One region of the Bacteroides sp. OM05-10AA genome, then DNA from elsewhere that is predicted to be linked to it. Evidence: riboswitches for the same ligand, from Rfam matches in the RefSeq annotation. Region 1 holds a riboswitch; each other region holds the start of a gene.
What was found. A riboswitch is a leader RNA that binds a small molecule or an ion and turns the genes downstream of it on or off. The one in region 1 is predicted to bind cobalamin.
Positions count from the first base shown of each region.

Region 2: linked by a shared signal. The riboswitch ahead of DXB58_RS12930 (anaerobic ribonucleoside triphosphate reductase) and the one ahead of DXB58_RS12295 (TonB-dependent receptor) in region 1 are both predicted to bind cobalamin.
Region 3: linked by a shared signal. The riboswitch ahead of DXB58_RS18860 (ribonucleoside-diphosphate reductase subunit alpha) and the one ahead of DXB58_RS12295 (TonB-dependent receptor) in region 1 are both predicted to bind cobalamin.

Region 1 covers NZ_QSUR01000013.1:110,061-117,896, reverse strand. The annotation lists gene DXB58_RS12315 (iron ABC transporter permease) at 1-232, shown strand, start outside; gene DXB58_RS12310 (ABC transporter ATP-binding protein) at 258-1,289, shown strand; gene cbiD (cobalt-precorrin-5B (C(1))-methyltransferase CbiD) at 1,339-3,150, opposite strand; gene cobM (precorrin-4 C(11)-methyltransferase) at 3,147-4,976, opposite strand; cobalamin riboswitch at 5,108-5,303, shown strand; gene DXB58_RS12295 (TonB-dependent receptor) at 5,360-7,543, shown strand; gene DXB58_RS12290 (precorrin-2 C(20)-methyltransferase) at 7,569-7,836, shown strand, end outside.
Region 2 covers NZ_QSUR01000014.1:108,386-116,221, forward strand. The annotation lists gene DXB58_RS12910 (hypothetical protein) at 1-386, shown strand, start outside; gene DXB58_RS12915 (hypothetical protein) at 407-934, shown strand; gene DXB58_RS12920 (DUF4248 domain-containing protein) at 1,149-1,400, opposite strand; gene DXB58_RS12925 (HU family DNA-binding protein) at 1,651-2,163, shown strand; cobalamin riboswitch at 2,925-3,114, shown strand; gene DXB58_RS12930 (anaerobic ribonucleoside triphosphate reductase) at 3,157-5,550, shown strand; gene nrdG (anaerobic ribonucleoside-triphosphate reductase activating protein) at 5,628-6,086, shown strand; gene DXB58_RS12940 (MFS transporter) at 6,201-7,604, shown strand; gene DXB58_RS12945 (2-aminoethylphosphonate--pyruvate transaminase) at 7,706-7,836, opposite strand, start outside.
Region 3 covers NZ_QSUR01000026.1:56,039-63,874, forward strand. The annotation lists gene DXB58_RS18850 (glycosyl hydrolase) at 1-2,056, opposite strand, end outside; partial or broken gene DXB58_RS18855 (TlpA family protein disulfide reductase) at 2,587-4,109, opposite strand; cobalamin riboswitch at 4,282-4,485, shown strand; gene DXB58_RS18860 (ribonucleoside-diphosphate reductase subunit alpha) at 4,547-7,066, shown strand; gene DXB58_RS18865 (ribonucleotide-diphosphate reductase subunit beta) at 7,091-7,836, shown strand, end outside.

The DNA.
Region 1 (7,836 bases):
GGGACTGGCTGTGCCGCATCTTTGCCGTGCTTTGTTCCGTACTTCCGACCATCGGATATTGATGCCTTCTTCTTTACTGGTAGGGGCGGCAATGGCGTTATTGTGTAATCTGATAGCCCGTATGCCGGGGTTTGAAGGTGCTTTGCCGGTCAACTCCGTCACAGCTTTGGTCGGTGCACCGGTGGTAGTGTCGGTGTTGTTCCGTAAGCGTAAGGGAGAGGTAAATGAATGATAATCAGAACAGGGAGAAACTTAACATGCAAGAGCAAGAAACCATAACTATCAGGAACCTGGTTACAGGCTATAAAGGAAAGCATAAAACGCATATCGTAGCCCGTGATATAAATGCCAGTATTTATGCTGGCGAACTCACTTGTCTGCTTGGAGCCAATGGAGCGGGAAAGTCCACTTTGTTGCATACACTGTCCGGTTTCCTACCGAAATTGTCGGGAGAGATTCGGATCATGAATAAAGAGGTTGAGAAATATTCCGATGCGGATATGTCGAAAGTCATCAGTGTGGTGCTGACAGAAAAGTGCGACTTGCGTAATATGACGGTGGAAGAGATGGTAGCGTTAGGAAGAAGTCCTTATACCGGTTTTTGGGGAGTGTTGAAGAAAGGAGATAAAGAAATTGTTTCCCGTGCGATAGCCGGTGTGGGGATAGAGGTGCTAACCGGTCGGATGATGCATACGTTGAGTGACGGAGAAAAACAAAAGGTAATGATTGCCAAAGCGTTGGCGCAGGAAACACCTGTGATTTTTCTGGATGAACCGACTGCTTTCCTTGATTTTCCAAGTAAAGTGGAGATGATGCAACTGTTGCATCGGTTGTCCCGTGATACGGGGAAAACGATTTTCATGAGTACCCATGATTTGGAACTGGCTTTACAGATTGCCGATAAAGTCTGGATGATGGATAAAGAAAACGGTGTGACTATCGGAACTCCTGAAGACTTGTCACTGAATGGTACATTAAGTAACTTCTTTTCCCGTAAAGGAATCATGTTCGACCAAAATACAGGATTATTTAAAATCAACAATGAATATTCTGTAAAGATGCGTCTTGAAGGGCATGGCCAAAAGTATGCGATGGTCAGGAAAGCTCTTTTGCGAAATGGAATTCTGGCAGGACGTGAGATCGAATCTGATGTTTACATAGAAACAGGTAATCTTCAGACGGAAGGATTTTTGCTGCATTTGCCGGAGAATGAAGTTCGAAAAGCGGAAGACATTGAGGTATTGCTCAAGTTGGTGTCCGGTTATCTAGTGAATAGCAGATATAGTTGATTCAAAAAATCCTCAAAACCGTATAGAAATAAACCTGTCAATAATAGATTTATAATAGGGTAGAGTGAAATTGATATGAAATCTCCCCAGTCTCATTGATTAATAAAATGGCGAGCTCTCCTTTGGGAAAAAGTGGTGTACAGTGTATATGACATAGTTGTACCAACTTGTTGAACAAGATTTCTTTATCTTTCTTGTTTGGTATTCCCCATAGTTCGCGGGCAAGCGTCATTTGTTCGATCAATGCTAAAGTCTCATCTGAACAGCTGCACTGAATAGCTATTTCTTTTAAAAAGTCTTTGTTCATTACCACTTTCTTGCTGTGAGTATCCAAGTGTCCTTCTGCCAGTTTTACCGCTTTTCCTATCATAATCCCCATGCTTACCTTTTGAAAACCAGTCTCTGCTGCTATTTTTAATGTCTCTCCGATAAAGTTTCCGTAATGGACGAAAGCCTGTGGAGGAAGATTCGGATAGAGGCTTCGGACAAATTTCTCACTTTTGGCTCCGGAATTGATAACCAATCGTTCTGTATTAACTGCATAGGCCACTTCCACTTCCTTGCGTATGGCATCGACGAATGCTTCCGAAGAAAAAGGTTTCACAATACCCGAAGTTCCGATAATGGAGATCCCTCCAATAATTCCCAATTTCGGGTTGAATGTTTTCAGTGCCAGTGCTTCCCCTTCGGGAACGCTGATAGTTACGTCCAGCCCTCCTCCATAAAGTAAGGATAGCTCATTGACGATCATTTTCCGGGGAGTCGAATTAATGGCAGGTTCACCGACGGCTAATCCCAATCCGGGGAGTGTGACTTTTCCCACCCCTTTTCCTTGCAGGAAATGTATGCCGGGAGAATCGGAAAAAGATACAGTGGCTACAATCTGATGTCCGTGGGTAACGTCCGGGTCATCTCCGGCATCTTTGATGACACTGGCAGTGGCGGTATTCTCATCCGTTTTTTCTACCTTATATATAGGTAGGACGATCCTTTCTCCATCCGGTAATGTCACTTCCGTTTTTTCTTCAAAACATTCTTCTGTCAATGCTAGTAAAGCGGCTTTGGCTGCGGCTGTTGCGCAGGTTCCGGTAGTGAATCCACTTCTTAGGGCATAAAATCCCGGTACATTTAGTTCAACAGCCCGTCTCAATCCATATTTCCCATTTACTGTAATAAAACCCTCGGGCAGGGGAGGACGGCGGACCACATAAATTTTGATTCCGTTTTTCAGAGCAGCTTCTATTTTTTCGGTGAAGCCTCCCGAACTGCCGCTTTCTTTCGTGATAATCGCTTGCGGGGAAAGTTGCTTAAAAAGGAGTGATTCATCTTCTTCGGGTTGATAGAAAATTAGTTTTTCTTTGGGGAATCCTGCCTTTATGGCAATATCTACGGATTCCGACCGTTCCAGAACCCGAAAGATACAGCCATGCTCTTTCCAGAAACCTTGTAGCTTGGCAATAGTTTGAGTGCCGGTGAGAGCCAGTAGTTTCTCTATACCGTCCTGTTTCATACGGGCGACGGCATCTTCGAAGTCATCACACCAAATGATTTCCTCCGATAATTTCGGATAGATACGTTCCAGGCGCACTACCTTGATGGTTAGTTCTTTTGCCGCGAGGAAGATATTCAGGTGGAGTTGTTGCGCAAATGGATGGGCGGCATCTATTATTAATCGGATGTCGTGTTCACGGCAGAAAGAAATGATTTTTTCTGAATCCATGTTGCCGGTCAGTCGCGTCATATTTCTGCACGTGACTTCCTGAAGGGTGCCACGTGTGGAATAATAAAAGGGTTGTCCTGCTTCATCGAGGGTTTCAGCGGCAGTGCGTCCCTCCGTCGTTCCTCCGAAAATCAGTATCATGGGCGGAAAAGATGTTTGAATTCATCAGCATATAGTCTGGATAATCCCTCCCGGTGGTCGATGGCATTACCGACTACAAGCAGGGTAGTAAGAGTCAGATGGTTGTCACGGACAATTTGAGCAAGATCTTTCAGCTTGCCGCGATATATCTTTTCTTCTTTCCAAGTGAGTTTGTAGCAGGCAGCTACGGGCGTTTCGGGAGAGTAGGCTTGCAAGAGTTCTTCCTGTACCTGCTCCACAATAGCAGCACTTAGATAGATGCACATCGTGCTTTGCGAGCGCGCCAGCAAATGAAGTTTTTCTTTCTCGGGCATCGGTGTCCGACCCTCTCCACGTGTGAGTATAATGCTTTGCACTTCTTCAGGAATGGTGAACTGTGATTTGAGGGCTGCTGCTGCGGCCTGAAAAGAAGAAATGCCGGGAGTGATGTGATACCTCATTCCGTATTGGTCGAAGAATGCCATTTGTTCGGCAATAGCTCCGTAAATACACGGGTCACCTGTGTGGAGACGTACCACAAACAATCCCTTGTCATAGAAAGACTTCATGAGGGTGAATTGTTCCTCCAATGTCATGTCTGCCGAACTTCTAACGGTAGCGCCCGGTTTGGCGTAATACGTCAGTTCGCGTGGCACCAGACTGCCGGCATAAAGAATGAGGTCTGCCTTTTCCAGCATTCTCTTGCCTCTTACAGAAATTAATTCCGGGTCGCCCGGACCGGCCCCCACAATCTCGATATGCCCGTTGTTGCGGTCACTATCAGCAGAAAGTGCTATGGCAAAGGTGAAATTATTTCCTTCGGATAGTATTCCTTTTTGCTTTTCCATCAGCAATCTGCCGTAATCGGAGGCACGGATAGCAGAACTTTCGGCCACCCCATCAACGCCTGTCACTTCTTTCACTTTTTCGGAGGGATTCGGAACGCTGATATCTGCCAGTTCTTCGGCTTTATAAATATGTAGTTCACTGTTTGAGAACTGCGTATGTAATTCTGCAATCAACGGTTCGTCTTTTTTCAGTTCAATCGTTGAAATGCTTTTCACTGCAAGTGGAGAAAGATGGTGTCGCAATAATTCATCTTTCATATAAATGCAGACTCCTTGTGGAGAACATTCTTTTTTGCAGCCTACCCCGATATGAAGCACGGGTGGATAGAACTGCAGTGTCGGGATAGGAGTGTCATATTCCCACGGACCAACAGTGATGAGCAATTGGTATTCCGCCAGCGGTATTTCTTCCAATCTATAATAGATATCTGTATGTTCCGGACGGCTCTGTTCAAGTTCGTCCGTCCCTTTATCCTTGACACTAAGCAGCAGGGCTGTCTTGTGTTTATTCACAAACTGAAAAATAGCCTGATTCATGGAAGCCGGTGTTGCCGAAGTTTTCCATCCGTAACGGGAGGTAAACGTATCCAGCGCCCACAACTGTTGATTATCACTTTGGGTGGTGACGATGGCTTCCCCTCCGGTGATTCCCGCAACGATTCGTGTCAGTTCATTGCCGCCTCCGATATGTCCGGACAGTACGGAGATAACGAAACGTCCGGTACTGTCAACGTTAATCACTGCCGGATCGGCATATTTGTTCCGGATGCAGGAAGCAATACTTCTCACACAGATGCCGAGTGCACCGATAAAAACGATTGCTTTAAAATCGGAAAAATGTTCTTTCATAAACCCGCTGTACGAGGTGATTGTTTCGCATCCCTCTGCTTCTCCTTTGAGGTATATGGCGGATTCTGCTAACTCTCTGCTTATATTCCTGGCTATGGGCAGACTTGACTCGGAGATTAAAATAATTGCTGTCTGAACGCTCTTTTCCATCCTGAAAATAATTAATTGGGGTAATGTTGCAAAAGTACAATAATAATCAGTTTCTTTCCTTGAGAGGTAGTGTAAATTTCGTGTTACTAAAAATATTTTTAGATATGTTATGAGATACAAATTAAATGTAGTAATTTTGCGGCACTTTAGGTGATGTTTTCAATCGTCCGATTGAACATAAAAGGGAATCCGGTGTGAATCCGGAGCAGTGCCCGCTACTGTAACATCCATCTATTGAAAGTTTTACTACTGCCACTGTGCCGGATGCACGGGAAGGCGAACTTTCAGGATGAAGTCAGGAAACCTGCCTAAGGAAGAAACAATAGTTAACTTGTTCTCGGGGCTAAGAACATAAACTATAGAAATTTAAGCATAATCACAAAATGTTGAAAAAACTTATTTTGACCACCATGTTGGTCGGTGTATGTTGTGTTGTGTCCGCTCAGGTTACAATCAAGGGGCGTGTGTTGAATTCTGAAACCGGAGAGCCTGTTGTCGGAGCGAATATTCGGGTGGACCATAGTCTGCAGGGGGGAACTACGAATGCAAAAGGAGAGTTTATAATCAAGGGATTGCCTGATGGCAAACAAACCCTGCAAGTATCACATCTCAATTATGAACCGCAACGGTATTCCACTTCAAAGAGTGTAAATGACGTCGTGATACGCATGACGGAAAGTCATAACAATTTAAACCAGGTGGTAGTGACCGGAACCGGAACACATCGCCGGATGGTGGATAGTCCCATCCCGGTAAATGTATTGACTGCCAAAGATATCAAGGAGGCCAATGTTACGAATCTTGAGGAGGCTCTTACCAAACTCACTTCTAACTTTTCTTTCTCTACCAGCGGTATGGGAACGGAAATGGTGCTTAATGGCTTGAATAGCGATTATATCCTTGTATTAGTGAACGGACGGAAACTGATTGGCGATGATGCGTTGATGCGCATCAACATGGCAAACGTGAAACGAATTGAAATACTGAACGGTTCGGCATCTGCGCTGTATGGTAGTGACGCCATTGGTGGAGTTATTAATATCATCACGGATGATAGCAAAAACAAGATTGACGCATCGAGTACTACCAAGGTGAGTGACCACGGACGTTTTTCGGAAGCTGTGAATCTGGATTTGAATGTTGGCAAACTTTCATCGTATACTTCTTACCAACGCCAACAGTCGGATGGCTGGAAACTTCATCCGATGACCGAAACGGTGAATAAAAAAGGGGAAGTGAAACTGGATCCTACCGATAAACAGGCTTTCACCGGTTATCATTCGAATACGGTCAACCAGAGTTTCTCTTATTCTCTGAATCATAAGACAACGCTGTATGCACAGGGTTCGTACTATAATTTCCTGAATGACCGTCCGGTAACGGAATATAAATATAATATGTATCATGAGAATTATACGTATGGTTTCGGTATGAAGTATATTGTGAATAAGAAAGCATATATCGATGCCGATTTCTATTCGGACAATTACAAATCGGCTTATGACTATATTCAGGAAAGCGGTGACTTTAAGATTGGAGATAAGGAAACCCGTAAGAAACAATATTTTTACCGGGGAAATGTGAAGAGTATTATCAAGGTGAACAGCAAGAACAAACTGTCTGCCGGATTGGAATATCTGGATGAAAAGCTGGAAAGTGAATCGGACAATATCTCTAATAAGACGCTCTACACCATGGCTTTATATGCACAGGATGAGTGGACGATTGCCGAATCTCTGCAAGCAGTAGTGGGATTGCGTTACATTTATAATGAAACATTTGAGGATCACTTCACTCCGACAGCTTCTATTATGTATAGGGAGGGTGGTTTCCGTGGTCGATTGTCTTTTGCAACAGGTTTCCGCACGCCTACTCTTTCTGAAATTTACGCTACGGATCTGGCAAAGACTACCAATCGCTATACTATCGGAAATCTGGAACTGAAACCGGAAGAAAGCAAGAATTTCTCATTGAATCTGGAATATACTCATTCCCGTTTTTCTGTATCAGCAACGGCTTTTGTCAATAATGTGACGGATATGATTAATTACCGTACTTTGAGCGATGAAGAAGCTGCACAATATGGTGATTATGATGAAGTGCGCCAGCGTGACAACATCGATAAAGTGAGAATCAAAGGGGTGAATGTAAATGCAAATGCTTACCTGGGACTTGGATTCAATCTGGGAGCCGGCTATACGCTGTTGGATGCAAGAAATCTGATAACGGACAAACCGATTGACAAAAGTGTCAAGTATGCAGGAAACGTAAATGCGCAATGGTCTAAGAACTGGGGATTGTATGGACTGAACATCAATATGGTTGGTCGCGGACAGGGAAAGAGATATTCCGAAACGTATGACTATGATTCATCCGGTTTTATGCTTTGGGATTTGAATACAGGACATACATTCAATCTGAAATATTTCATTCTGAATGCCGGTTTGGGTGTTGAGAACCTGTTCGACTGGGTAGACGACCGTCCCTGGAATACGAAGAAACCTTATTCGACCATTACACCGGGAAGAGCTTTCTATGCAAGCCTGACGATTCGTTTTAGAAAATAAGGATAAGAAATAATCGATAAGAGAGATGGAAGATTTGAAACCGGTATATATCGTTTCTTTAGGTCCGGGTGAAGCGGGGCTTATCTCTTTGATAGGAGGTGCTACACTATGTCGGGCAAATGCTATTTTTTGTCCGAAAACAAATGCGCGTTCCCGGTCTTCTGTTCTTCTGAAAGAATTGAAGATAAAGAAAGAAGCTATCAGACGCTATACATTGCCGATGAGTAAGAAGCGTGAGATGGCTTATGAGGCTTACGATAAGGTTTTTGAAGAAATAGTCAGCCTGTATTCGG
Region 2 (7,836 bases), on a different contig from region 1:
GTACTCCGGTCACTATTCAGTCTGTAGTGGTGGATAAGACGGGTGCGGATATCAATGTTATTTACCTTTCACGGCAGGCAGGTATCACTACTGTGGCGGGAATGTCGGCAGCGGATGCAGTGGTGCGTCTTCCGAAAGCAATGATGGATGGAGTGCTCCGCGGGTTCTCCGGTGATGAGGAAAATGCGAAAATCTCGATTACGTATGAAGGAGTGACGTACAGTCAGGTTAATACCACACTGGGCAATCTGGCTCTGGGAGGCCGGACTTCGGTGTCTCTTCAGGGCAATGAGGTTGAAATGACTTTTGAAGTGGTAGGTATTAAGAAGTATGGCGATGTCAGTTTGTCCGGCTACTATAAAGGTGCGGTGACGGTAATAGAGTGACGATTTAATGAAGTGTATTCATGAAGAAAATCTTATTGAAATATTTAAATTTATTCGTTTTATCGGGACTGCTTCTGGTGGGTTTTGCCGGATGCAGTGACGATAAAGATAATGATCCGGTAAATCCCGGTCCGGATGTGGAGGAATTGCCTTCCATCGGCACTTATTCGTTCCGGGGAGAAGCGAACAAGATCGTGTCCGGTGTGGCCTCTATGGACGGTGACTATTTCACCTGTATCCTTTCTCCGGAAGAGATGGAGGGTGGGAAAACTAATACTTATTTTATGTTTTCTCTTCACATGTACTGGGAGGGGCAAGTGGTGGATGCATCGACTTTGTATCACAACGACCAGTATGTCTTTATCTATGAAGATCCGTTTTATTATTATTCCCAATATAAAAGGGTGACAGGAACGTTTTATGTGAAGCGTAACAATGATAAGAATGTTACTGTCAAATTGAATCTGCGGCTTCACGACGGTGTCCGTTTTAAAGCGGAGGTTACAGCCGATTTGATGAAGCCGTCGGGAGAAGGTACTCCGGAATGATATAATCCTTTTCTTATATAATGGGCGGACATTTCGCTACAGATTATCTTGGATTCTTTATAACAGCAATTAGTAAGTTATAATTTGATTCGCGTGATCTGTGATGAAATGTCCGCTTTGTTTGGTTTTGCCTTGTTTGTCTTTGGTTCGTTTTTGGCTTGTTTTTGGCGTGTTTTGTCTTTGTCCGAATGATATTCCTTATAAAAGAGCCGTTTCAAGGCTCTCCTAAAAACTTGAAGAATAGCCCTACTTGTGCCGGAGTGAGCAAGATGGCTTTTTCACTATATCCGGTTTGGGCGAGTGCGGCTTGCAGTGCGGTATTCTTGGCAATCCAACTACGGAGGGTACGTCGTGCCGAGGCGGACTGTATGTGAGGCAGGTAAAGCCCGGCCAACTGGCTTTTGCTATAGGATTGTATGCGGGTACGGTTCTCTGTTTCTGTTTTTGGAGTTGTTTCTGTTTTCATATTGACTGTTTTTTAGAGGTTTATTTTGTCTGAACTCATACAAAGGTACGCCTTTTTATACCGGTTGGTTCTGTTTTGTACAGAAGCCTTTGCAGGCATGAATCGTATCAAATTGTGTTTGTCTGTTCTCTCTTGCGACGGGTTGTAACATCGTGTTTCCCTGCTTTTTTCTCTTCGTGTACTTTTGTCTTCGTAATCGGTTACAAACAGTAGTTATTTATTCATCAATCAAAAAAGAAAGGAAAATAGTATGCCATTAATTTACAAACCTTATCAGGCAACACTTGCCAACAAGGAAGGACAGAAACTTTATTATCCCCGTCTGGTGAAATTCGGGAAAATGGTCAATACGCAGAAAATGGCGGAATTGATTGCAGAAAAAGCCTCGCTGACGGCAGGTGATGTTCATAACGTGATTCGTAACCTGATGTCGGTGATGCGTGAACAGTTGCTCAACAGTCGCACGGTGCGCCTCGAAGGCTTGGGAACATTTACAATGATTGCCAAAGCAGGAGGAAAAGGAGTGGAGTTGGAGAGTAAGGTCAGCAGTTCGCAGATCACTTCATTGCGTTGTCAGTTTACCCCTGAATATACCCGTGCCGCTAACGGAAGTGCTACCCGCGCATTGACCACCGGAGTGGAGTTTGTGCACATCAAGGATGTAGCGGGTTCGTTTGTTGCCGACGATGTCATTGACAAGGACCCGGATGACGGCAACGAACCCGGTGGCGGAGGAGGCGAAGCCCCGGACCCGGCCGCTTAACCGAATTGGTTTATACCATAATTTAGGCACGGGATTACACGGATTTCGCGGTCTTTAGTGTTGTTATTGCTGCAAAGTAGCCGTGTTAATCTGTGTAATCCGTGCCTGAAAAAAAGATAGTGATTAATTAGTGACAGGTATTTAAAACGGATTATTAACCTTTAAAAGAAAACGGATGAGATTATTATTGGAAAAGTTGCTGGATATTCTTGAAGCAGTTCTGCGTTTCCGCCATCGGAGAAATGGTAAGACAGAAAAGGATTAGCCAGGTAGAGAAGAGTTAGTGTATCTGAAAAAGGTATGAAACCGAATCGTGTAAACATAATAAGACGTGTCGCCCGCACGTAGCTCGCGTAACAGGTAAAAACGTGTAGCAATCATAAAGTAGACATTAAGGTACGGAAGATGTGAAAAGTTGCCTCGTTCATTCGAGGTAGCTTTTCTTTTTTCGCATTCCGAAAATCCTTTTTCGGAAATAGGATGAAAAAGAAAAAATCAGTAGTAATTTTTAAAAGGCAGAAATATTTCTTTGATTTTGTATAGAACAAAAGAAAATAATTTCCCACTTTTGTAGCTGCAATAGGGGATATACACCCTGTGAGATGTCTGTTTTCTGGAAAAAGGATGAATGAAAACAGAAAACTTTTTGCGTTAAAATCAGAAAAAAGTTTTCCGTTTTGGAAAACTTTCTGTATCAGCGAGAAAGAAAAGTTTCCCGAAATTTAATGTTAAAAGCTAACCAAACTATTAGATAATCTTCTATCTTTGTATCCGGTTTCGGAGCTAAAAAGAGGTTTAGTCAATGAGGGAACGCTGTGTAAATCGGCGACAGTACCCGCTGCTGTAATTCTCGAAGAATCCGCACAATAGGCCACTGCATCGATGGCGGTGTGGGAAGGTGTTGCGAGGGAGGGATAAGTCAGAAGACCTGCCGGAATTTTTTAATTTTCAATTTTTAATTTTCAATTTAATAAGCTTTCGGGAGTTAAAGTTATGAACTACGCGGAAATTTGTATCATCAAACGTGATGGTAAAAGAGAAGATTTCTCTATCAGTAAGATCAAGAATGCAATCAGTAAGGCATTCAGTGCAACCGGTTTTCAGGATGAGCAGCAGTTGGTGGCTGACATCACTATGAACGTAATCAGTCAGTTTACTACTCCTACTATTACCGTAGAAGAGATTCAGGATTTAGTAGAAAAGTCGTTGATGAAAGTACGCCCGGAAGTAGCGAAGAAATACATTATTTATCGCGAATGGCGGAATACGGAGCGCGATAAGAAAACCCAGATGAAGCAAGTGATGGACGGCATCGTTGCTATCGACAAGAACGATGTCAACTTGAGCAATGCCAACATGAGCAGTCACACGCCTGCCGGACAGATGATGACGTTTGCTTCCGAAGTAACCAAAGATTATACGTATAAATACCTGTTGCCGAAACGTTTTGCCGAAGCACACCAGTTGGGAGATATTCACATTCACGACTTGGATTATTATCCGACAAAGACGACAACCTGTATCCAATATGATATGGACGACCTCTTTGAACGTGGTTTCCGCACAAAGAACGGTAGTATTCGTACCCCGCAAAGCATCCAGAGTTATGCTACTCTGGCTACCATTATCTTCCAGACCAACCAGAATGAGCAGCATGGCGGACAGGCAATTCCTGCTTTCGATTTCTTCATGGCAAAAGGTGTGGCCAAATCTTTCCGCAAGCATCTGGCATCATTCATCAATTTCTATGTCGCCATGGAAAACGGAAATCAGGCCGATGAGAAATCCATACGCACATTGATTAAAGAATATCTTCCGTCTATCAAGGCTACCGAAGCCGAACGCGAAACATTGCGCATTGCTTTGATAGCTTTACAAATCATTATAGACAAGGAACACCTTGCCCGTATCGTTGAGAAAGCTTATCAGCAGACTCGCAAAGATACCCATCAGGCCATGGAAGGATTTATCCACAACCTGAACACAATGCATTCACGCGGCGGTAATCAGGTGGTATTCAGCTCCATCAACTACGGTACGGACACTTCTGCCGAAGGTCGCATGGTGATCGAAGAATTGCTGAAAGCTACCATTGAAGGATTAGGCACAAGAGGCGAAGTACCTGTATTCCCGATTCAGATTTTCAAGGTGAAAGACGGAGTTTCTTACTCGGAGAAAGACTTTGAGAAAGCAATGAAAGCGGAAAATATCGAAGAGGCAATGACCGACCATTACGAGGCTCCCAACTTCGACTTGCTGTTGAAGGCTTGCCAGACTACGGCGAAAGCATTGTTCCCGAACTTCATGTTCCTCGACGCACCTTTCAACCAGAACGAGAAATGGAGAGCAGACGATCCGAAACGTTACGTCTACGAATTGGCGACGATGGGTTGCCGTACCCGTGTATTTGAAAATGTGGCAGGAGAAAAATCTTCTTTAGGTCGTGGCAATCTTTCATTCACTACGCTGAATATGCCGAGACTGGCGATTGAAGCCCGTATCAAGGCGGAAAACCTGATAGAGGATGAACGCAACAAGGATGCCATTGAACAGAAGGCAAAAGAAATTTTCATCGAATCCGTACATACTATGTCGGTTCTTGTAGCCGATCAGCTTTATGAACGTTATCAGTATCAGCGTACGGCCCTGGCACGTCAGTTCCCGTTCATGATGGGAAATAATGTGTGGAAAGGCGGCGGTGAGCTGAACCCGAACGAGCAGGTGGGGGATGCATTGCGCAGCGGCACGCTGGGTATCGGATTTATCGGCGGACACAATGCGATGGTGGCTCTCTACGGACAAGGTCACGGACACAACCAGAAAGCATGGGACACACTGTATGAAGCTGTGATGGAAATGAATAAAGTGGTAAACGAATATAAAGAAAAATATAACCTGAACTACTCCGTTCTGGCTACTCCTGCCGAAGGACTTTCGGGACGTTTCACCAAAATGGATCGTCGGAAATATGGAAAAATCCCCGGAGTGACAGACCGCGACTATTATGTCAACTCTTTCCACGTAGATGTGAAAGAACCGATCAGCATCGTTGAGAAAATCAAGCGTGAAGCTCCGTTCCACGCCATTACGCGCGGCGGACATATCACGTATGTAGAGCTGGACGGTGAGGCACAGAAGAATGTACGTGCCATCGCCAAGATTGTGAAAGTGATGCACGACGAGGGGATTGGCTACGGCTCTATCAATCACCCGGTAGATACTTGCCATAACTGTGGTTATAAAGGGGTTATCTTCGATAAATGTCCGGTGTGCCAGAGTGAAAGCATCCTCCGTATGCGCCGTATAACCGGTTACCTGACAGGCGATTTGAGTTCCTGGAACTCTGCTAAACGGGCAGAAGAACAAGACCGTGTAAAGCATCTGTAAGGAGTTGAAAATGACCTCACTAATAGGCTTCTATCTTTAATTTTTTAATTTTCAACTTTCAATTTTCAATTTAAGAAGTGAATTTATTAGGAACTTATCCTGAAACGATTGTCGATGGTGAAGGCATCCGGTACTCTATTTATCTTGCCGGATGTTCCCATCACTGTCCCGGTTGCCACAACCCGGAGAGCTGGAATCCGGGGGCGGGGGAAGAACTGACGGAAGAAAAAATACAGTCCATCATCCGTGAAATCAAGGCAAATCCTTTGCTGGACGGTGTTACTTTTTCCGGTGGTGATCCGTTTTTCCATCCGGAGGAGTTTCTGCTTTTACTGAAACGGGTGAAAGAGGAGACGGGGATGAATGTGTGGTGCTATACAGGATATAGCTACGAAGAAATCAAGGCACAGCCCCGCTTGAACGCTGCCCTTGATTATATAGACGTATTGGTGGACGGACGCTTCGAACAGGCTCTTTTCTCTCCGTATCTGGAGTTCAGGGGAAGCAGCAATCAACGGATCTTGAAACTGAAATAAACTGCACTAAAAAAACTTATTTTTCAAAGGAAACAAAAACACCTCTGTCATTGTTTTGTTTACCTTTACAAATCCCTCCGGGAGGAACGACTACACTTACAAGAATAAGTTTTTATGGTACAATCGATAAATTCAACTCAAAAAATAGAGGAAACCGACGGATTGCCGATGCCTAAGCGTATTTGGGCGGTGGTGTCCGTCGGATTCGCTCTTTGTATGTCGGTATTGGATATTAACATCGTCAATATCGTACTACCCACGCTTTCGCATGATTTTGGGACTTCTCCCGCTGTAACAACCTGGATTATCAACGGCTATCAGCTGGCTATCGTCATATCGCTACTGTCTTTTTCCGCTTTAGGTAAAATCATCGGTTACCGGAAAGTCTTTCTTTCGGGTATCGGTCTGTTTTGCATCACTTCATTGATCTGTGCCTTGTCCGATTCGTTTTGGACGCTAACCGTCGCCCGTATTTTTCAGGGATTCAGTGCCTCTGCTATCACCAGCGTGAATACGGCACAGCTGCGTTATATCTATCCGAAGAGCCAGATTGGGCGGGGAATGGGGATTAATGCGATGGTTGTTGCCATATCGGCTGCCGCCGGGCCTTCTGTGGCGAGCGGTATTCTTTCTATTGCCAACTGGCACTGGTTATTTGCTATTAATGTTCCGTTAGGACTTACCGCATTGTTCCTCGGCATCAAACATCTGCCAAGGCAGGAGGAACGCTCGAAACGCAAGTTTGATTATATCAGCGCCATAGCGAATGCGGTTACCTTCGGCCTGCTTATATATACGCTGGACGGATTCGCCCATCACGAGGAAATGGATTTCCTTTTTATCCAACTGGTTGTATTGGCAGTGGTCGGCACGTACTATGTGCGTCGGCAACTCACGCAGACTACTCCGTTACTGCCGCTCGACCTGTTGCGGATTCCGATTTTACGGTTATCCATCCTGACTTCCATTTGTTCCTTTATCGCTCAAATGTCGGCAATGGTTTCCCTGCCTTTTTTCCTGCAGAACACTTTAGGACACAGTGAGGTGATGACCGGACTTTTGCTTACTCCGTGGCCGTTGGCTACGCTGGTCACGGCTCCATTGGCAGGGTATCTCGTGGAGCGTATTCACCCCGGTATACTGGGAAGTATCGGGATGGCTCTGTTTGCCATCGGACTTTTCTCGCTTTCCAGTCTGACTGCCGAATCATCTGATATAAGTATTATCCTGCGTTTGATGTTATGCGGTGCGGGCTTCGGATTGTTTCAGACGCCGAACAACAGCACGATTATTTCTTCCGCTCCTACGCAGCGTTCGGGAGGGGCCAGTGGGATGCTGGGAATGGCCCGCCTGTTGGGACAGACCACCGGAACAACATTGGTTGCCTTGCTTTTCAGCTTTGTCACTCATAGCCGGAGCACGGCTGTTTGCCTGATGGTGGGGAGTGGATTTGCCGTTGTGGCAGCTATTGTCAGTAGCTTGAGGCTATCGCAGCCTTCCACCCTGAAAAGAAAATAATGAAGTCCTGAAAGAGGATTAAGTCTTTCAGAACTTCACAGGAACATCATACAACATATTAGTAAGTAATCATTCAAGATGAACTTGAAAGATTTGACTTTCTAGTATTTCGTTTCCCGTATGACTTCTACCAGACGGCGGAAGTCTTCCGGATGCACATCACCGATGTTTCCGATACGGAAGGTATCTGCTTTTGAAATCTTTCCCGGGTAAATCACGAATCCTTTATTTT
Region 3 (7,836 bases), on a different contig from region 1:
ATACTGCAATATCTGTCACCGGATGTCCATATTGCAATAATGCCTGACAACGGGTAGCATATTCGGAAAATGCTTTTGCACCTTTATCCCACCAAGTCTGATCGCGTTGGAAGAAAAGTCCGATGCCATCCAATGTCATGCCGGGTTTGCGATCCAGCAAGGGATTATGTACATATACGTGATAGAAAAGACGATTGATTCCTAATGCGTAATTACGATCCAGCAAGGCTTTCAACATAGCAGGATATTCGTCCCACGTACCGCGTACTTCGGTAAATCCTTCAGCCTGAATGATGTTCTTTCCGTAGATATGTGCCCCGCTAATAGCATCCAGCATATCATTCGGTTTATCATGGGTAGGGCTGTTCAGCCAAAATTCTCCCATAGGAAGATCTACCTTTTGGTAATGCAGCAAGCCATCGCTTACCATAGTCGGTGCTACACACTCCGCTGAAAACTGACAATCATATTCTTTGGCACAATCTGCCAATACCTGATAGAATACATCCACCACCAATTCGGCAATCGTTGTACGGACATCTCGCAGAATCTTTTCGCTTCGTTCTGCACTTTCCATAGGAATACCTGCCAATAGTGGTAAATAAGGCATCAGGTCATAACCACGACGTTTCTGAAATTCTGCAGCGAAATTTGGATTCCAGTTCTGGCTTCCACATTCCCAACTATCTACATGCATATATTTCAATACACGACGTGCTACTTCCGGATTCGTCTTCACAAATGCTTGTGCAAACCAGTTATCAAACTGTTTTCGCACCGTTTTCGGATCGAACTTATCACATTCCAAGCCCTTTCCGCCACCGGCTGTTGCATTGGTATGTCCGGTAGCTGTATGTCCCATGCGGAGCAATTTCCATTTACCTTTAGGTAGAACAACTGTGATTGTTTTCTCTTTAGAATGACTAGCCGGGGCATTCTTATATTGTTCCGTCAGATTAATAACCTGCGAAAGTGAATAGCAGTCCTCCTTTCCTACCTCCTCTTCCCTGGTAGATTCAGCAACACGCCATACCAGTCCGGCTTTTCCTTCCCACTGATTCAAACGGGCTTCCTGATGCAGGCGCAGTTGTTTGATCTTCAGATTAGGTTTCCATTTTGCGGCATCCATATCTTCACTTCCCGGTTCACTTCCCTCGGGTGTCCAGTAGAAACGGAAATAACGGGCTGTAGTTGCGGGAATACTATGAGTAGAATTTTCATCTGTATTTTGCCATCCCTGACGGGCAGGGACTAGCTGTTTCACGAAACGATAATTTACGCCATCGTCACTTGCCATTACTTTCAGGCGATGTGCCTGATAATTATTGCCATTTAAAACGATTTCTATATTCCGGCAGGTAAAAGGCTGTTTATATTCATATTGAATATAGCATGGATACGAAGAACGGATAACGCCTGCCGCATCCATATTCACTGTTTGAGCAGATTTTACATTGTTCGCTGTTGCTAAGTTTACGCAAGTGATCTTTGCTGGCATTTCGTCTGCTGCATCCTTTACCGGTAAAGCAAATAGCGCAATATCTTCATAATAGTTTTCATAAGCTTCCGGCTGTGGCAGACGTAATGCATTGAGCTTTCCACCATCAACGATTGTATCGCTCCAAACAACTTTCTGCATTGATTCTTTCGGAGTAATCCAGGGACCTCCTGCCAATGCAAAACCGTCACAAATATGCATTCCCAGTTTCAACCCTAAACGGTCGGCTTCCTCCATGCTGAAACGCACCATTTCCCACCATTCAGGAGTCAACTGCTGTGCCTTGCCGTTATATTGTGCACCTTCACTAACCCCTTTGATCGGCATCAGATAAGTACCTCCGAGTCCTGCATGTTTCATCGCTTCCAAATCGGCAGTTATTCCTTCTTTGGATACAGCACCATACATCCAGTACCAAAAGGTCCAAGGCTTCGCTTCGTCAGACGGATTCTGAAATTGGTCGCGAAGGGAGCGTGTTTGTTGTGCATCAGCGGGACATACAGCTGTCCATGCCAATAAAGAGAATGCAAATATTTGTTGTTTCAGTCGGCTTTTCATTCCAATACTATATTTTTTCTATAATGAAGACGAAAAAAGGACTGTTTTGTACTCACTATTTGTAGTTGAGATTAGAAAAGATGTAGAAAATGAAAGATGTAGAAGAATGGTTGTTTGTTTTTACATATATCATTCAGCACATCAACCATCAATATTGAAAGATCAGAATATTACTACCAGTTTTGTCTCTGGATTTTAGGGAATCATCCGTTTCTTTAAAAGAAACATGTTGTTCCTCGGTGAGAAACGGGTCGTTCCTTTTAAAGGAACGACCCGTTGGTTTTAAACCAAAAACAGTAAATATAAAGTGTTGTATATCAACTTATTACAAAAAAAAGAATTCCGTATCGATAACCTGGAAATTTTTCTCAACATTCAAAATAGAATTTAAAACTTAAAAGGACGATTTATGCAGACTTTTTTATTACAAAGATTTAAAAAACTATGGTTAAATTAAGCTGTATCTGGAGAAATACACGCATATCCAATATAGACAGCGTATTTAATTATACAAAAGGAATATTATCCATCTACTGCTTAACAATTTCCTCAATTCTCAATAACAGGTTAGGATTACTTGGACGAGCAGCAGTGCCATAATCAATGATTTGTCCTTTTCTGTTTATCAAGATATAATATGGCAATCTATTAATTTTGAACTGTTTGGTAATCTTCTGATAATTCTCCAGTCCAATATAATCAGCAGCATAGACACATTCTATATCATGATTCTTCATCGAGTATTTATCTAAACACAATTCCCATTGCTTTTTGGTATCATTACCGCCGGAACAAATGGAATAAATAATCAAATCCTTCGTAGAATATTGGCTGCGCAACTTCTTCAAGGGTTCCATCTCTGCCAAGCAAGGCGGACAAGTTGTAGCCCAAAAATCGAAATAAATAACTTTTCCCCGGTTTTCTTCAAGTATCTTATATATGCTCTCCATATACGACATTGGAGTTAACGTATTTGAACTTTCATTGTATTTGCCATACAACAAATTATCAGAAACAGACTGTGGATTCTCCAGAACGCTTTAGTTTGCCTGTACATCTGTGCTATTTGTCCCTGCAAATGAGGTATTTTTACGATTGAGTCAAATTGCGAACGCTTCCTTGAGAGGGAAATTGTATCATTAGCTTCAAGGCTATTAGCTGTAACTTTAGTATATAGATATTGATTCAATTCATTTTCTCCTATTTCGGACATAATATCATCTATCGTTGGGTATTCTTTGTTTTTAAGAACCATTCCTGTAGGAATATAATTTTCTATCCAATCGACTATATCAAACAAGCGGGCTGATAATATTCCTTTTTTATATAATTTATTGATTTCGGGCAACAGCGTGTGATATCGTGCGAACTCTTTTCTTGTTCGATATTGACATTGGCTCGCATAAACCAGGATCGTATAATAGTAATCCTGTTTCAGTAATTCCTCCGTAAACATGACGACATCTTGCATAGGCTTGTATTTCTGCAAATATTCGGCCCTGCGTTCTAAACGTGTATTATATTCTTTCTTTAGCTCTGCTTCAAAATCCTCGACACTCAAATCATTCCTGATACCATAGTCACGCATATAATAATATCCGCTTTCTGTAAAAGCCAATATTTCCTGATTCAATTTTTCCGCATCACCTGTTATTTTAGGATGAAACATATCCTTGAAATCAATCTCTAAATGGATACTGTCACCCGGATGCACATATAAATGCTCTGCATAGTTACGAATAGAAACCTCCCGTATTTTAGCATAAACAGGAAAAGTAAAATAGAAAGAACCATCCTCTTGAATGGGAGTACGGTACTGATTTTCCATATCTCTGAAAAATGGAATAATAAGTGTCAGTTCTTTTTCTTGTGGATAAAATTCACGGTTCAAAACTTTACCTGTGATAATAATCTCTTCAGCATATTCTTCCGGAAAATCATAAACGGTTTCTGTCTGATTGGAAATATCCGGCTGAAAGTTACTTTGCACTTTTTGCCGACAACTAATAAATAATATAAATATCGGCAAAAAAACGAATAGGCAGTGTTTCATTCTCATAGGGTGTTATTTGTGTATTAATAAATACTTACTTTGCGAATATAGTCATTAAATTCAGCATTTTACATCGTATCCTGTTAAATAAACCTTTACTACACAATTAGCAGATAATGCAAAATGATATTATATAAAACGGAAACAATATTGTATTAATTACAATTTTCATTATCTTTGTTTCCGAATCGGTTCCGGATGACCTTTCGGTTGTTTTGGATTAAAAGGGAACCGGGTGTAAATCCCGGACAGTCCCGCTGCTGTGAATCTCTATAACTTTCTGATAAAGACTTTTGCCACTGGCTGTGAATTGTAGGCCGGGAAGGGATCAGGAAGGGAGTTAGTCAGAAGACCTGCCATTCATTAAAGACTGTTTCTACTCGTGGGATTAGGGATACAGTTCGAAACTATACAACAACATATTTTATAAAGTTCTCATGCAAATAACCAAAAGAAATGGGACGACGGAATCCTATAACAGGGAGAAAATTGCCGTTGCAATTAAAAAAAGCTTCGCCAGTACAGGCCAGGAAATAATAGAAGAAACCATTCAGGAAATGGTGAATGAAGTAGAACAGTTTGTACATAGTAATAGTGCAAACTGCAATGTGGAGCGCATACAGGATGAAGTGGAACGCTGCCTGATGGAGCATGGCTTTTATGCAGAAGCTAAAAACTATATTCTCTATCGCTGGCAACGCACGGAGCGCAGAAAAGCGATCAACGATATCACCACAGGGACGGGCAATCCACAAATAATGGATGTGCTAAAGGAAATACAGAAAGACTTTACCAGTAATGAATATAGTCTGACTGTGTTGGCGGAAAAGTTCTCCAGTTTCTGCAAACCGGAAATGTCGTCAGACGAACGCTTGTCGGCACTCGTCAAAGCTGCGGTAGAACTGACCACGCAGGAAGCACCGGACTGGGAGTTTATAGCCGCACGGTTACTCAACTTTCAACTGACAGAAAAGCAGGAAAAACAGGCAAGAATTTCAGATATACATTCATTCTATGAGAAATTACGTTATCTAACGAATGAAGGTTTATATGGCAGCTATATCCTGGATTCTTATTCACAACAGGAAATAGAAGAAGCTGCAGGATTTATCTGTCCGGAAAGGGATAAACTGTTTAATTATTCAGGGCTGGACCTGCTCTCCAAACGTTACCTGATCCGTACTCACTCACACGAACCTATGGAGTCTGTGCAGGAAATGTACTTGGGGATAGCTTTACATCTTGCCATGCCGGAGAAACGCGATCGGTTGCAATGGGTAAGAAAGTTCTATGACTTATTGAGCAAGCTGGAAGTAACGATGGCAACTCCTACCCTTTCCAATGCCCGTAAACCTTATCATCAACTTTCCAGTTGTTTTATTGATACGGTGCCTGACAGTTTGGAAGGCATTTACCGCAGTATAGACAATTTTGCCATGGTCAGCAAGTTTGGTGGAGGTATGGGAATGTATTTCGGGAAGGTGCGTGCTGCGGGTGGAAACATCCGAGGTTTCAAAGGTGTGGCAGGTGGAGTAATCCGATGGATGAAACTCGTGAATGATACTGCCGTAGCCGTCGATCAGTTAGGAATGCGTCAGGGGGCTGTAGCTGTATATCTGGATGTATGGCATAAAGACTTGCCGGAATTTCTTCAACTCCGTACGAATAATGGGGATGACCGCATGAAAGCTCATGATATATTTCCCTCCGTATGCTATCCGGACTTGTTCTGGCAAATGGCAAAAGAAGATTTGAATAAGCAGTGGTATTTGTTCTGTCCGAATGAGATTATGACTATCAAAGGATATTGTCTGGAAGATTATTACGGGGAAGAATGGGAAAAGAGGTATTGGGATTGCGTGAATGATCCACGTCTTTCCAGACGAACTATTAGCATCAAGGATATAGTCAGACTGGTATTGAGATCGGCTGTAGAAACAGGTACTCCTTTTACATTCAACCGGGATATAGTGAATCGTGCCAATCCGAATGCTCATCAGGGGATTATCTATTGCTCAAACCTATGCACGGAAATCGCACAGAACATGTCGGCTATTGAATCGGTTTCTACCGAAGTTCGTACTGAAGATGGTGACACGGTAGTAGTAAAGACGGTTCGCCCCGGAGATTTCGTCGTGTGCAATCTCGCCAGTCTTTCTCTCGGGCATCTACCGTTGGAGGATGAAGAATTGATGAAAGAAAAGGTAGCAACAGTGGTTCGTGCGCTTGACAATGTTATCGACCTGAACTTCTACCCTATTCCTTATGCTCAAATAACCAATCATCGTTATCGTAGTATCGGTCTTGGAGTTAGCGGTTATCACCATGCACTTGCCATACGGGGAATTCGTTGGGAAAGTGAAGAACATCTTAACTTTATAGATAAAGTGTTTGAACGTATCAATTATGCCGCGATAGAAGCCAGTGCAGAACTGGCAAAAGAAAAAGGAAGATATACCTATTTCGAGGGAAGTGATTGGCAGACCGGAGATTATTTCACCAAACGCGGCTATACTTCATCTGCCTGGAAGGAACTATCGGAAAAAGTGGCTAATTACGGCATGCGTAATGCTTATCTATTAGCTATTGCTCCAACCAGCAGTACCAGTATTATTGCCGGAACCACTGCCGGAACCGATCCGGTGATGAAACGTTTCTTTCTGGAAGAGAAGAAAGGGGCCATGCTTCCACGGGTAGCTCCGTCCTTGTCGGACAAGACATTCTGGATATACAAAGGTGCATATCTGATTGACCAGACATGGAGTATTCGTGCTGCCGGTATTCGTCAGCTGCACATTGACCAGTCACAAAGTCTAAATCTTTATATTACCAATGATTTTACAATGAAACAGGTACTTAATCTCTACCTATTAGCTTGGGAATGTGGAGTGAAAACGGTCTATTATGTCCGCAGTAAATCCTTGGAAGTGGAAGAATGTGAAAGTTGTGCATCATAAGAAATCAAAAATAAATAAAAACAAATGGGAACTATAAAACTAAAAAAGAACGCCTTATTCAATCCGTCGGGCGATACTGAAACCCGCCTTAGAAAAATGATTGGCGGAAATACAACAAATCTGAATGATTTCAATAATATGCGGTATAAATGGGTAAGCGACTGGTATCGCCAAGCCATGAATAACTTCTGGATACCGGAAGAAATCAATCTGACGCAGGATATTAAAGATTATCCGCGTCTGGATCAGACAGAACGGACTGCCTATGATAAGATTTTGAGCTTTCTTGTATTCCTGGACTCCTTGCAGAGCAACAACCTGCCAACTATCAGTGAATATATCACGGCCAATGAGGTGAACCTTTGTCTGCATATACAAGCTTTTCAGGAGTGTGTGCACAGTCAGAGTTACAGCTATATGCTCGATTCGATATGCAGTCCCGAAAAACGGAATGAAATTCTCTATCAATGGAAAACTGACGAGCATCTATTGAAAAGGAATACTTTCATAGGAAACTGCTATAATGAGTTTCAGGAAAGCCAGGATGGATATACGCTCATGAAAACGTTGATTGCCAACTATATTTTGGAGGGTATCTATTTCTACAGTGGCTTCATGTTCTTTTATAATTTGAGTCGTAACGGAAAGATGTCCGGTTCGGCACAGGAAATCCGTTACATCAACCGGGATGAGAATACTCATCTTTGGCTTTTCCGTAATATAATCCTGGAACTGAAAAAAGAAGAACCCGAATTGTTCACTCCGGACAG